3 regions of the Shinella sp. M27 genome follow, and region 1 is predicted to be linked to each of the others. Evidence: riboswitches for the same ligand, from Rfam matches in the RefSeq annotation. Region 1 holds a riboswitch; each other region holds the start of a gene.
The links. Region 1 has a riboswitch for thiamine pyrophosphate ahead of thiD (bifunctional hydroxymethylpyrimidine kinase/phosphomethylpyrimidine kinase). Riboswitches for the same ligand answer to the same signal wherever they lie in the genome.
Positions count from the first base shown of each region.

Region 2: another riboswitch for thiamine pyrophosphate. It lies ahead of thiB (thiamine ABC transporter substrate binding subunit); the one in region 1 lies ahead of thiD (bifunctional hydroxymethylpyrimidine kinase/phosphomethylpyrimidine kinase).
Region 3: another riboswitch for thiamine pyrophosphate. It lies ahead of thiC (phosphomethylpyrimidine synthase ThiC); the one in region 1 lies ahead of thiD (bifunctional hydroxymethylpyrimidine kinase/phosphomethylpyrimidine kinase).

Region 1 covers NZ_JBLZPK010000032.1:94,407-99,240, forward strand. The annotation lists gene ACOZK4_RS12670 (GNAT family N-acetyltransferase) at 1-117, opposite strand, end outside; gene dut (dUTP diphosphatase) at 122-589, opposite strand; gene ACOZK4_RS12680 (peptide chain release factor 3) at 684-2,264, shown strand; TPP riboswitch at 2,332-2,428, shown strand; gene thiD (bifunctional hydroxymethylpyrimidine kinase/phosphomethylpyrimidine kinase) at 2,471-3,283, shown strand; gene ACOZK4_RS12690 (LysE family translocator) at 3,382-3,993, opposite strand; gene ACOZK4_RS12695 (AraC family transcriptional regulator) at 4,122-4,834, opposite strand, start outside.
Region 2 covers NZ_JBLZPK010000007.1:220,716-225,549, reverse strand. The annotation lists gene ACOZK4_RS02225 (ABC-F family ATP-binding cassette domain-containing protein) at 1-1,029, opposite strand, end outside; gene ACOZK4_RS02220 (thiamine diphosphokinase) at 1,033-1,698, opposite strand; gene ACOZK4_RS02215 (hypothetical protein) at 1,826-2,002, opposite strand; TPP riboswitch at 2,162-2,268, shown strand; gene thiB (thiamine ABC transporter substrate binding subunit) at 2,308-3,315, shown strand; gene thiP (thiamine/thiamine pyrophosphate ABC transporter permease) at 3,329-4,834, shown strand, end outside.
Region 3 covers NZ_JBLZPK010000060.1:247,392-252,225, reverse strand. The annotation lists gene thiO (glycine oxidase ThiO) at 1-380, opposite strand, end outside; gene thiC (phosphomethylpyrimidine synthase ThiC) at 383-2,194, opposite strand; TPP riboswitch at 2,286-2,402, opposite strand; gene ACOZK4_RS23195 (Bax inhibitor-1/YccA family protein) at 2,538-3,254, opposite strand; gene ACOZK4_RS23190 (anti-sigma factor family protein) at 3,282-4,055, opposite strand; gene ACOZK4_RS23185 (sigma-70 family RNA polymerase sigma factor) at 4,042-4,587, opposite strand; gene ACOZK4_RS23180 (YqaA family protein) at 4,642-4,834, opposite strand, start outside.

The DNA.
Region 1 (4,834 bases):
GTCGAGGATCGTCACATCGATGCCGAACGTGTCGTCGAGCAGGCCGGCAAGCGCCAGCGAAGCCGCCGGATCGCCGAAATAGTTCGCGCGGAAAACGAGCGCAGGATGGCCCGTCATCGTCTCAGCGCACGCCGGTCGAGCCGAAGCCGCCGGCGCCGCGTGCGGTCTCGCTGGCTTCCGTTACCTCGTGAACGGCGATCTGCGTTACGGGGGCGATTACCATCTGGGCGATGCGCATGCCGCGCTCGATGGTGAACGGCTCTTCGCCGAGATTGACGAGCAGCACCTTCACCTCGCCGCGATAATCGCTGTCGATGGTGCCGGGGGTGTTGAGGCAGGTGATGCCGTTCTTGAAGGCGAGGCCGGAGCGCGGACGGATCTGCGCCTCGTAGCCGAAGGGCACTTCGAAGACGAAGCCGGTCGGTACCAGCGTGCGCTTGCCCGGCGCGAGCGTCAGCGGTGCATCGGCTTCCACCGCGGCGCGCAGGTCCATGCCGGCGGCGCCCGGCGTCTCATAGGCGGGAAGCTCGATCCCCGCGCCATGCGGCAGGCGGATGAGGGAGAGCTGGGCGGGAGCGTGTGCGGTCATGCGGCCATAAGCCGGCCGTGGCGGCAGCGCGTCAATTGCATCTTCGAGGCGGAGCCTGTAAAGACGCCGGCAACTCACAGGATATTGCAGAAAAATGGCTGAAACCCTCGCCGAGGCGGTCTCCCGCCGCCGCACCTTCGCGATCATCGCGCACCCGGACGCCGGTAAAACCACGCTCACCGAAAAGCTGCTGCTGTTCGGCGGCGCCATCCAGCTCGCCGGCGAAGTGAAGGCGAAGAAGGACCGCATCCAGACCCGGTCGGACTGGATGAAGATCGAGCGCGAGCGCGGCATCTCCGTCGTGACCTCGGTCATGACCTTCGAATATGACGGCAACGTCTTCAACATTCTCGATACGCCCGGCCACGAGGACTTCGCCGACGATACCTACCGCACGCTGACGGCCGTTGACGCGGCCATCATGGTCATCGATGCCGCCAAGGGTATCGAGCCGCGCACGCTGAAACTCTTCGAAGTCTGCCGCCTGCGCGATATCCCGATCATCACCTTCGTCAACAAGATGGACCGCGAAAGCCGCGACCCCTTCGAAATCCTCGACGAGGTGGAAGAGAAGCTGGCACTCGATACCGCGCCGGTCACCTGGCCCGTCGGCCGCTCCAAGTCCTTCTGCGGCTCCTATCACCTTGCCGATCGCACCTATCGCGGCTCGGATACGCAGGTGCAGCCGACGAAAATGGACGATATCGCCGAAGTCGCCAAAAACCTGCCGGAAAACGAGCGCGAAGCCTTCACCGAGGAGCTGGAGCTGGCCCGCGAGGCCTGCCGCCCATTCGACCGCGAAGCCTTCCTCGAAGGCCATATGACGCCGGTCTTCTTCGGTTCGGCATTGCGCAATTTCGGTGTGCGCGATCTCATCAACGCGCTCGGCGCCTTCGCGCCGCCGCCGCGTGACCAGATTGCCGATGTGCGCAAGGTCCATGCCGCCGAAGACAAGATGACGGCCTTCGTCTTCAAGATCCAGGCCAATATGGACCCGAACCACCGCGACCGCATCGCGTTTGCCCGCGTCTGCTCCGGTATGCTGGAGCGCGGCATGAAGGTGCGCCTTGCCCGCACCGGCAAGACCATAGGTCTCTCGGCGCCGCAGTTCTTCTTCGCCTCGCAGCGCCAGCTGGCCGACACGGCCTATGCCGGCGACGTGGTGGGCATCCCGAACCACGGCACGCTGCGCATCGGCGATACGCTGACGGAAGGCGAAGCGCTGGTCTTCGAGGGCGTGCCGAACTTCGCGCCGGAAATTCTGCGCCGCGTGCGGCTGGAAGACGCGATGAAGGCCAAGAAGCTGAAGGAAGCCCTGCAGCAGATGGCGGAAGAGGGCGTCGTGCAGCTATTCTCACCGGAAGACGGCTCGCCGGCCATCGTCGGCGTGGTCGGTGCGCTGCAGCTCGACGTGTTGAAGGAACGGCTTCAGGGGGAATACGGTCTGCCGGTTTCCTTCGAGATGTCGCGCTTCTCCGTCTGCCGCTGGGTTTCCTCCGAGAATGCGGCGGAACTCGACAAATTCGTTACCCAGCGCCGCGGCGATATCGCCCGCGACCTTGACGGCGATCCGGTGTTTTTGGCGCAGGACAGCTTCTCTCTGCGCTACGAGGCGGAGCGCTATCCCGCGATCAAGATGGTCGCCATCAAGGAATATCACGTCACCAAGGCGTAACGCACGCCTGCCATTTTGCCGCCTGTCACTTTCAAGATGACAGGCGGCTTTTCATTTGCGAAACGTAGCGCCTGGACAGGGGCGTCCGCCGCAAGGCGGGCTGAGAAGCACCCTTTGAACCTGAACCGGATCATGCCGGCGGAGGGAGTCGAACGGGCGCCGTATCGCTGCGCGTCCCACGGCCACCTCCGTCGCAAGGAGGCTTAATGGCCGAGACGACCATCGCAAACATCCTTTCCATCGCAGGGTCCGACCCGTCGGGCGGCGCCGGCATCCAGGCCGATCTCAAGACCTTCGCGGCGCGCGGCACCTATGGCATGGCCGTGCTGACGGCGCTGACGGCGCAGAACACACAAGGCGTGTCCGGCGTGCATCTCGTGCCGGCGGATTTCGTCGCGGCGCAGATCCGGGATGTCTTCGCCGATGTGCGGGTCCATGCGGTGAAGATCGGCATGATCGCCTCGGCCGATATTGTCGAGGCGGTGGCCCATGCGCTCGCCAGCCATCGCAGCACGCCGCTCGTGCTCGATCCCGTCATGGTGGCCAAGGGTGGCGCCTCGCTTCTGGCGCGCGAGGCCGTCGATGCCCTGATGCGCCGCCTGCTGCCGCTCGCCACGGTGCTCACGCCCAACCTGCCGGAGGCGGCCGCTCTGCTCGGCGAGGCGGAGGCAACGGACCGGGAGACGATGGCGGATCAGGCGAACCGCCTGCTGGCGCTTGGCCCCAAGGCGGTGCTGCTGAAGGGTGGGCACCTGCCCGGCAACCAGAGCCCGGATGTCCTGGCGACGCGCGATCGCCTGCGCTGGTTCGAGGGCGTGCGCGTCCTTACGCGCAACACCCATGGCACCGGCTGCTCGCTATCGAGCGCCATTGCGGCCGAACTCGGCAAGGGCAAGACGCTGCCGGATGCCGTGGCGGCGGCAAAAAGCTACATTGCCGGCGCCGTGCGCGGCTCGGATGCGCTGGCCGTCGGCTCCGGCCACGGCCCGCTGCACCATTTTCATGCGCTCTGGAACTAGAGTATTTCCGCTTTTCTTCGAAACGCGAAAACGCTCTAGCTCTTTGTTTCTAGGCAATTCCGGACGCAAAACCGCTTCGCACTTTTGCTGGAATTGCTCTAGCGATCCGCGAGCGCCAGCCGCAGACCCATCAGACCGAGCGCGGCGGCAAAACTGCGCTGTGTCCAGACCATGATCTTCGGACGGCTCAGCACCTGCTGCCGCAGGCCTGCGGCAAGGGCTGCATAGAGCGCGAAGACGAGGAAGGTCAGCGCCATGAAGACTACGCCGAGGATGAGCATGCGCGCGGTGACGTCAGGCGCCTGTGCCGGTACGAATTGCGGCAGGAAGGCCAGGAAGAACAGCGAGAGTTTCGGGTTGAAGATATTGGTGAGGATGCCTTTCCGCACGATGCGCGGCGCCCGTTCTGCCGGCTGATCCGGCCCGAGATCGAGCGCACGCGAATCCTTCAGGAGGCTCCAGGCGATGAAAAGCAGATAGGCGACGCCGGCATAGCGCAGCACCTCGAAGGCGAGCGCACTGGCATGCAGCACGGCGGCAAGCCCGACGACACTGGCGAGGATATGCGGAATGATGCCGAGCGTGCAGCCGAAGGCGGCAAGCAGGCCGGCGCGAAAACCACCGCTGATACCGAGCGCCAGCGTATAGATGACGCCGGTGCCCGGAAGCAGGATGACAACGAGCGAGGTTATGAGGAATTCGGTGGTCATGTGATGTTCCCATGCTGAGGAGCGGGCAGGAAACACCGGAGCGGCCAGGATGGTCTTGAACGAAATTGCAGCCAAGCAATTCCAGCAAAAGTGCGGAGCGGTTTTGCGCCCGGAATTGCGAAAAGTCGCTAGGCGAGGGCGGCGTGGTAGGCACCGGGCGTATAGCCGTAGCGGCGGGTGAAATTGCGCGTCATATGGCTCTGGTCGGCAAAGCCTGCTTCGGCCGCGGCTTCGGCGAGCGGCTTTCCCGTCGCGATCAATCGACGGGAAAGCTCGGTGCGGCGCTGGAGCAGGTAGGCGTGCGGTGTCAGCCCGGTCACGCGGGCGAAGTCACGCACCAGCCGGAAACGGCCAAGCCCGCTTTCTTCCGCAAGGTCTTCAAGGGTGATGGCGGCATCGGGCATGCTGTCGAGTTTTTCACGGGCACGGGCGACGCCCGATGTTGCGATGCCGGAACGTTTTGCCGGCCGTTCGCGCAGCACGGCTGCCAGCAACAGCAGCAGCCGTTCCTCGTGGCCAAGCGGCGCGGCCCGAGCATCCAGCAAGGCCGCAAGGGCTGCTGCGGCGAGAGCGCTCACATGCCCGTCCGCCAGAACAGGTGCATAAAACTCGTCGCGCGGCCGGCCCTCGAAAATATCCTCCGCGGCAGACGCGACGATCTTCGGCTGCAGATACAGCATGCGCCAGGCGCGCGGCGTATCGCCGATCGGTACACCGTCGTGCACTTCGCCGGGATTGACCGTGATGGTGTTGCCGGCCTCGGCCTCGACCCGGCCGCGTCCGCTCGCCGAGGTCTGCGCGCCGCGTTCGATCAGGCCGATGCCGTAGGTGTCGTGGCTGT
Region 2 (4,834 bases), on a different contig from region 1:
GGTGCCGAGCTTCACCGTACCGCTGTCGGGTTCCAGCTGGCCGGTCAGCATTTTCAGCAGCGTCGTCTTGCCGGCACCGTTCGGGCCGACGAGGCCGATGCAATCGCCCCGGTGCACGCGGATCGAGAAGGGCGCGACGATGGTGCGCTCGCCGTAGGCCTTGGTGATCTTTTCCGCCTCGATGACAAGCTTGCCGGATTCCTGCGCATCGGAGGCGCTGGCCTGCACACTGCCCTGCGGGCCCTTGTGGCCGCGATAACGCGAGCGCAGATCGTGCAGCGCGCCGAGACGGCGCATGTTACGCTTGCGGCGTGCCGTCACGCCGTAGCGCAGCCAGTGCTCCTCGCGCTCGATCGCTTTGCCGAGCTTGTGCTGCTCCAGCTCCTCGGCTTCCAGCACCTCATCGCGCCAGGCTTCGAAATGGCCGAAACCGCGGTTGAGCCGGCGCGACTGGCCGCGATCGAGCCAGACGGTGGCGTTCGAGACCTTTTCGAGGAAACGACGGTCGTGCGAGATGACGACGAGCGCCGAGCGGGTCGATTGCAGCTCGCCTTCCAGCCATTCGATGGTCGGAAGATCGAGATGGTTGGTCGGCTCGTCGAGCAGAAGAATGTCCGGCTCCGGCGCCATGACGCGGGCAAGTGCGGCGCGGCGCGCCTCGCCGCCCGACAGCGACTTCGGGTCTTCCGTGCCGTCGAGGCCGAGATGTTCGAGCAGATAGGTGACGCGGTACGGATCGTCGCTCGGGCCAAGCCCGGCTTCGGCATAGGCCGCGACCGTGTCGTAACCATCGAAATCCGGTGCCTGGTGCAGGTAGCGGATAGTCGCGGAGGGGTGGCGGAACACTTCGCCCGACTGCGCCTCGGCAAGGCCGGCGGCGATCTTCATCAGCGTCGACTTGCCCGAGCCGTTGCGGCCGACAAGCGAGATTCGGTCGCCGGGCTCCACTTGCAGGCTCGCGCCGGCAAGCAGCGGCGTGCCGCCGAAACTCAGGAAGATATCGTCGAGTTTGAGGATGGGCGGTGCCAAGGGTCAGGCTCCTGAAAGGTCATAGGGCCGGGCGATGAGGATCGCGCGGCCGGAGGCAAGCGAAAGGCGGATCGGGCCTTCGGCGACATTGGAAATGGTGCGCGAGGAGCCGAAGGGCAACGAAAAATCATTGAGCGGATAGCGCACATTGCCGATGAAGAGGCCCGACAGCGGCGAAAGGCCGAGGATCGAAAACAGGCAACCCTTGGGCAGGTTGATGTCGAGGCTGCCCGGCAACAGTGGCCACGCCTCCTCCTCGCCGGAGGTGAGCTTGATCGCATAGCCGTCTTCGGCCAGCGACACCGCATGAAGCAGGTGCATCAGCGCATGGTCGCTGCGCTCGCCACCAAGCGCGCCGACCAGCACGATATCCTTCGCGCCGCGTTCGGTCGCGACGGACACGGCGATCGCCCCGTCGGTCTCGTTCTTGGCGACGGGATAGGGCTGGCGGTCGACACCGGGCCAGGCGGCGATGAGATCGTCCGGCGTCGAATCGAAATCGCCGACCCAGATTTCCGGCGTCACACCGAGCGCTGCGGCATGCCGCATGCCACCATCGGCCGCCACGAAGCGCGCACCGACAATATCGGCCCGCACCCGCGGCGTCACCGCAAGCGCGCCGCCGAGAAGGACGACGAAGGTCTGGTCTATCGGGGCCGGTATGGTCATGGCTGATGCCCTTAGCGCATGTTCCGGCGAAAGGGAAAGAGTTTGGCGCCGCCGCATAGGCCCGAACGGCAAAAGACCCGGATGCAGGGGAACATCCGGGTCTCGGGGAGGTCAGGGACGGGTTCGCTTAGCGGCAGACCTTGATGCGCTTGATGATCACATTGCCGTAGTAGTCGTAGGACTTGATCTTCTTGATGAAGCAGTACGGCTGATAATCGTAGCTGTAGTAGCCGGCCTGAGAAGGCGCTGCGAAGGAGACGGCAGCGATAAGGGCAACGGTGGCGGAAACGATGATCTTGCGCATGGGGTCTCTCCTGATCGGTTAACGATGAGCCTCTCTCATCCGGTGATCTGAAGGTCTCATATCCCTACCCATGCCGCTGTTCCGGATGGAACAGGGCCGGCCGCCCCGCTTGCGCGCATCCACCCCTTGCGCCGCGGCGTTTCCGGGATTATGCCTTTTTCCGCTCTAACGGGGTGCCTGCAGGTTTGCGGGCTGAGAGGCCTCACCGCCAACCCGAAGAACCTGATCCGGTTTGTACCGGCGGAGGGATTAGACGGCACAATCCAGCGCCCTATTCCCGTTTTTGACGAAACAAGGAGGCGCTGATGCGCAAGACAGTTTTTTCCTCCATCGCGGCGTTCGCCGTTTCCCTCGCCCTGCCCGCCTTCGCACAGGAAAAGACGCTCACCGTCTATACCTATGAGAGCTTCGTTTCCGACTGGGGCCCCGGCCCGAAGGTCAAGGAAGCGTTCGAAAAGACCTGCGGCTGCACGGTCGAATGGGTCGGTGTCGCCGACGGCGTGGAGCTCCTGACCCGACTGAAGCTCGAAGGCGAGGGCACCAAGGCCGATGTCGTGCTCGGGCTCGACACCAGCCTCATCACCGAGGCGAAGGCGACCGGTCTTTTCGAGGCGCACGGCCTTTCGCCTGATAACCTGACGGTGCCCGGCGGTTTTTCCGACGACACCTTCCTGCCCTATGACTACGGCCACTTCGCCGTCGTCTATGACAGCGAGACGGTGAAAAACCCGCCGACGAGCCTGAAGGAACTGGTCGAGGGCGATCCGTCGCAAAAGATCGTCATCGAGGATCCACGCACTTCGACGCCGGGCCTCGGCCTGCTGCTCTGGGTGAAATCCGTCTATGGCGACAAGGCGGGCGAGGCCTGGGGCAAGCTGAAGGACCGCGTGCTGACCGTCACGCCCGGCTGGTCGGAAGCCTATGGCCTGTTCACCAAGGGCGAGGCGCCGATGGTGCTCTCCTACACGACCTCGCCGGCCTATCACGTGATCGCGGAAAAGACCGAGCGCTATAAGGCAGCCGCCTTCTCCGAGGGCCACTATGTGCAGATCGAGGTTGCCGGCCTGACGCGCACCTCGCACGACAAGGACCTTGCCCACCAGTTCCTGACCTTCATGACCAGCCCGGATTTCCAGTCGATCATTCCGGAAACCAACTGGATGATGCCGGCCGCCAAGACGAAGGATCCGCTGCCCGCCGCCTTCGACGCACTGGTCAAGCCGGAAAAGACCTTCCTGATGTCGTCGGACGAAGTCGCCGCCAATCGCAAGGCCTGGATCGACGAATGGCTGGCCGTAATGAGCGCCAAGTAAGGAGCGGCTGAACATGTTCGCCCGCGCGGAACGACGCACACTGCGTGTCGCCGGGGGCCTTGCCCTCGGCTTCGTGCTCGTCTTCGCGGGCGCGGCAACGGCGGTGCTGCTCGCCCATGCGGGCGGCAGCGGCGCCCCGCTCTTCGATGCCTATACCTGGCGGGTGGCGCAGTTCACGCTGATGCAGGCGACGCTCTCGACGCTCCTGTCGGTGGTGCTCGCCATTCCCGTTGCCCGGGCACTTGCCCGCCAGCGGACCTTTCCCGGTCGCGTCTGGATCCTCAGGCTCTCCGTCGTGCCGCTCGGCCTGCCGTCGCTGGTGGCGGCCCTCGGCATCATCGAAATCTGGGGGCGGCAGGGCGTCGTCAACGACCTGCTGCGGCTTGGTGGGCTGGAAAGCCCCGTCAGCGTCTATGGCCTTGCCGGCATCCTGATCGCCCATGTCTTCTTCAACCTGCCGCTCGCCGCGCGGTTCCTGCTGGCGGCACTCGACCGCATCCCGCCGGAATACTGGCTGACCTCGGCCAATCTCGGCATGGGCAGCGGCGCGACCTTCCGGCTCATCGAGTGGCCGGTCATAAGGCGCGTCCTGCCGGGCATTGCCGGCCTGATCTTCATGCTCTGCGCGGCAAGCTTCACCGTGGTGCTGACGCTCGGCGGCGGGCCGGCGGCAACCACCATAGAGGTGGCGATCTATCAGGCGCTGCGCTTCGATTTCGATCCGCAGCGCGCCGTGCTGCTATCCGGCTTGCAGATCGCCGTCACGGCGGCGCTGATCTGGCTGCTCTCGCTGTTCGGCCGCCCGCCGGAAGAGGGCATGACGGCGGGGCGCGATATCAGGCGCTTCGACGGCCGGCGCCGCCGCCTGTCCGATGGCCTCATCCTGCTCGCCTTCTCGCTTTTCACCGCAGCACCGCTTGCCGCGACGCTCGTCTCTGGCCTTGCGGCCGATTTCGGCCGGCTGGCGCTCGATCCTTTGCTGCACCGGGCGCTCGCCACCAGCCTTGCCATATCCTTCGCCTCCGGCTGCCTCAGCCTCGCCATCGCGCTGCCCATCGTGCTGGTGCCGCGCCTGGCCGAGACGAGCGGCGCGGGACTTGCAACGCGACTGATGGCACGGGCGCTGCCTGCGACGGGATCGCTGATCCTGCTGGTGCCGCCGGTCGTGGTGGCGACCGGCTGGTTCCTGATGCTGCGCACCTTCGGCGAGACCGGGCGTTTCGCGCCCGTCATCATCACCGTCATCAATGCGTTGATGGCGCTGCCCTTCGTCGTGCGCGTGCTGGAGCCGGCCTACAGTACGCACCTCACGCGCACCGCCCGACTTGCGCTCAGCCTTGGCGTCACCGGGATGCATCGCCTGCGATGGATCGACTGGCCGGCACTGAAAAAACCGTTCCTCACCGCCTTCGCCTTCGCCATGGCGCTGTCGCTGGGCGACTTGAGCGCCGTCGCGATTTTCGGTGCGGAAGGTTTTGCGACACTGCCCTGGCTGCTGTTCTCGCGCATGGCGAGCTAC
Region 3 (4,834 bases), on a different contig from region 1:
TTGCGGAAGCGGCCGGCGAGATCCGGCTCCAGGGCGGCGATGGCCTGCTCGTCCAGCCATTCCCAGCCGCTGGTTCGTCCCGCAAAACGCTCAAGCTCACCGGCATCACGCCCGCTGGCCACGACCAGCGTGCCGCGCCGCTGCACATGGCCGGGAAGGGCGGCTTCCCACCAGTCCGCGGCGAGACGGCCGAGCGTCAGCACGGGTTCTTCCGCGCCTTCCCGTTCGCACCAGGGGGCGAGCATGCCGCCGGCAAAGCCGGAGGCACCCTGGCCGATTTTCTCGGCCCGTTCGTGAATGGTGACGTCGAAGCCGTGGCGATAGAGCTGCCAGGCGACCGTCAGGCCGGCGACGCCGGCGCCTTTGACGAGGATGCGCATGGTCATTCTCCCGCAAGCGGCATGTAGAGATCACCGCCCTCGCGGAATTTCTGGGCCATCGTCTCCAGCCCCTCCTTCTGCGCCTCGGCGCGGATATCGTGCGAAATGCGCATGGAGCAGAATTTCGGGCCGCACATGGAGCAGAAATGCGCGACTTTGTGCGCCTCCTTCGGCAGGGTCTCGTCGTGGAACGAACGCGCGGTGTCCGGGTCGAGCGAGAGGTTGAACTGGTCCTCCCAGCGGAATTCGAAGCGGGCGCGCGACAGGGCATCGTCGCGGATTTTTGCGGCCGGATGCCCCTTGGCGAGATCGGCCGCATGCGCCGCGATCTTATAGGTGATGACGCCGACCTTCACGTCGTTGCGGTCGGGCAGGCCGAGATGTTCCTTCGGCGTGACGTAGCAGAGCATGGCGGTGCCGAACCAGCCGATCATGGCCGCCCCGATGCCTGAGGTGATGTGGTCGTAGCCCGGTGCGATGTCCGTCGTCAGGGGCCCGAGCGTGTAGAACGGGGCCTCGCCGCAGGTCTTCAACTGCTTGTCCATGTTCTCCTTGATCTTGTGCATCGGCACATGGCCGGGGCCCTCGATCATGACCTGGCAGTCCTTTTTCCAGGCGATTTGCGTGAGTTCGCCGAGCGTCTCCAGTTCGGCGAACTGCGCGGCATCGTTGGCGTCGGCAATCGAGCCGGGACGCAGGCCGTCGCCGAGCGAGAAGGAGACGTCATAGGCGCGGCAGATGTCGCAGATTTCCTCGAAATGCTCGTAGAGGAAGCTTTCCCTGTGGTGATGCAGACACCACTTGGCCATGATCGAGCCGCCGCGCGAGACGATGCCGGTGACGCGGTTGACGGTGAGCGGGATGTAGTGCAGCCGCACGCCGGCATGGATGGTGAAATAATCGACACCCTGTTCGGCCTGCTCGATCAGCGTATCGCGAAAAACCTCCCAGGTGAGGTCCTCGGCAATGCCATTGACCTTCTCCAGCGCCTGGTAGAGCGGCACGGTGCCGATCGGCACAGGCGAATTGCGGATGATCCATTCGCGGATGTTGTGGATGTTGCGGCCGGTCGAGAGGTCCATGACCGTATCGCCGCCCCAGCGGATCGCCCAGACCATCTTCTCGACCTCCTCCGCCATGGAGGAGGTGACGGCGGAATTGCCGATATTGGCGTTGATCTTGACCAGGAAATTCCGGCCGATGATCATCGCCTCGGCTTCCGGATGGTTGATATTGGCGGGGATGATGGCCCGGCCGCTCGCGACCTCCTGGCGGACGAAGTCCGGTGTCACGAAATCGGGGATATGCGCGTCAAAACTTTCGCCGTCGCGGGCAAGGGCCTCTTTTGCCGCCTTGCGGCCGAGGTTTTCCCGGATTGCGATGAACTCCATTTCCGGCGTGATGATGCCGGCCCGGGCGTAGGCGAGCTGCGTCACCGACTTGCCGTCCTTCGCGCGGCGCGGGTGGTTGCGGACGGGAAATTCCGGCGTCAGGCGCTCGCCCGTTGCAAAGCCGTTATCCTCGGGGCGGACATGGCGGCCTTCGTACCCCTCGGTGTCGCCGCGGGCGATAACCCAGCTTTCGCGCAGCCGCGGCAGGCCGGCATCGATGGCGACGACGTGGTTGGGGTCGGTGTAGGGGCCGGAGGCATCGTAAACGATGACGGGCGGTTCGCCCGAGGTCGGGTGGAGCGAAATCTCGCGCATCGGCACGCGGATGTCGGGATGTTCTTCGCCGGCAATGTGGATCTTGCGCGAGGCGGGCAGGGCGCCGGTCGTGACGGTCGGGGTAAGCTTTTGGGCGGCAATATTCATCGTGAGGCTCCAAGTGTTCGTTTGGAGACCCAGTCCTAGAGCCGGAATGATGGAAGGACGCCGAGACGGAATCCGGGTTTGCGGATGTCCTGCCACAGCGCTTGCACCGTCCCTACGCCAGTATGAACTGGATCAGGTTCAACGGGTCACTGCGCTGCGAAAGCCAGCAGTATCTCAGCCCCTTGTCGGGACCCCCCTGGTGAATGCCTTAAGCAAAAACGCTGCGGGCCGATTTGTCAACATGGGTAATTTATGTAAGTAAATTCTTACGGTTTATTGCATGCGCACAAAAAGAAACGGCGGAGCATAGCCCCGCCGTTCCCTTTGAAATCATTCACGAAAACTACTCGCGTTCACCCGTGAAATTCAGCAGCAGCTGGAAGATGTTGACGAAATTGAGATACAGCGAGAGCGCACCGAACACAGCCATCTTCTGGCTCGATTCCTGGTCGATGTTTTCGGCATACTGTTCCTTGATGTTCTGCGTGTCCCAGGCGGTCAGGCCGACGAAGACGACGATGCCGATGACGGAAATCGCGAACTGCAGCGCGCTCGAGCCGAGGAAGATGTTGACGACCGAGGCGATGACAACGCCGATCAGGCCCATCATCAGGAACGAGCCGACCTTCGACAGATCCCGCTTTGTCACGTAGCCGTAGAGGCTTGTCGTGCCGAACATCGTTGCGGCGATGAAGAAGGTGCGGGCGATGCTCATGCCGGTGAAGACGAGGAATACCGAGGCGAGCGACAGGCCCATGACGGCGCAGAACGCCCAGAAGGTCATCTGGGCTGTGCCGGCCGACATTGTCTGGATCTTGAACGAGAAGAAGAAGACGAAGGCGAGCGGCGCAAGCATCACCACCCACTTCAGCGGGGAGGAGAAGATTGGCACGTAGAGCGCCGGCGTCGAGCCGACGATGAAGGCGACGAGGCCGGTGATGACGAGGCCGGCGCCCATGTAGTTGTAGACGCGCAGCATGTGCTGGCGCAGGCCCTCGTCGAAGAGGGCGGCCGATTGCGCCTGCGCGCCATAGCCAAATCGTTGTTGTACGGGTTCCATCTGAAATCTCCTTCTGGAAACGGTTGATCAGTAGAGCGTGCGGGAAAGATCCCGCGCGGTTTCGGCCAGCTCGTCGGCCTTGCGGCTTTCCGACACCAGCGCATAGGCGACATCGCCGATCTGCCAATAGGCGGCGCGGGCATTGTCGGCGTGGAAGAGCAGCACGTGCTGCACGGCAAAGGAGCCGGGGCGCACGGCGAAAAGCGACAGGCGCTCATCCTTCCGGGGCTCCAGCACCAGTTCGACGCTTGGGCCGTAGGCCGAGGGGAAGACCTGCGTGTCGACGACGCCCCAGCCCTTCGGCAGGTCCGGCAGGACGATTGCCGTCGCAGAGCGGATCTCGGCGGGGTCGAAGTTTTCCGTTTCCGGCTGAGACGCCATGTAATCGCGCAGAAGCGTCGTCTTGTGCGCCCGCACCGCCTCTTCCACGAAGACGGGCGGCGGCGTCGATGCCACGACCTCGGTTGCGCCGAAGGGGCCGAAGGCCGCATGGGCGACCCAGCCGGCGGCGACAAAGAGCGCGATGGTGGCGGCGCGGCGCAGGAAACCGAAGACGCGGCGGCGCGACAGCGCCCGTTCGAGCAGGCGTGCGGCCTCGCGCGTTTCCTGCCGCATCACCGCGCGGTGGTCGGCAAGCGCCAGGCGCAGTTCGTCGCGCACGCGCAGGTCCTTCATGATCTGGGCTGCGGTTTCGGGCCGTTCCGACAAATAGGCTTCCACCTCGATGCGCCGGCCGACGGCGAGCTGGTCGTCGACATAGGCGTTGAGATCGGCCTCGAGAATGGGGTCATTGCTTGTCATCGTCAGTGCCTCCGACGATTTTGAGATGGGTTACGGTCGCGGCCGGACCGCTCTGTTCGAAGCTGCGCAGCCGTTCGCGGGCGCGGGCAACGCGCGACATCAGCGTGCCCACCGGAATCTTCAGCGTGTCGGCCGCTTCCTGATAGGAAAGCTCCTCGATAGCGACGAGATGCAGCGCCGCGCGCTGGTCTTCCGGCAGGCCGAAGAACGCGTCGCGCAGCTGCGTGAGCCGCACCGAATGGTCCTGGTTCGCCGGCATCGCGCGTTCGGCGAGATCGGCCGCCGCATCGTGGCGGCGCTCCAGCGAGCGGCGCTGGCGCAGGCGGTCGATATGCGCATTGTGCAGAATGGACATCAGCCAGTTGCGTACATTGGCACCGGTGCGGAAGCTCGACTGCCGCTCGTAGGCTTTCACGAGTGCATCGTGCACGAGATCTTCCGCCTCGTCCGGATTGCGGACGAGCGAAAGCGCATAGCGCCTGAGCGCCGCAAGCTGTCCGATCACGTTGAAGCCGGGTGTCTTTCCGTTCATGACCCAATATACGAAAGCTGCGCGGTGCTCATTCCATCGTCATGGCAAAAAAATTCAAAGCCAATGCAGGATTGCCGCGGCGAGGACAACGTAGCGGCCGAATTTTGCGATGGTGACGACCAGCAGAAAGCGCGGGAAGGGCTCGCGCATGATGCCGGCGGCAAGCGTCAAGGGGTCACCGATAATGGGTAGCCAACTCAACAGCAGGCTCCACCAGCCGTAGCGGCGATACCAGCGTCCGGCGCGT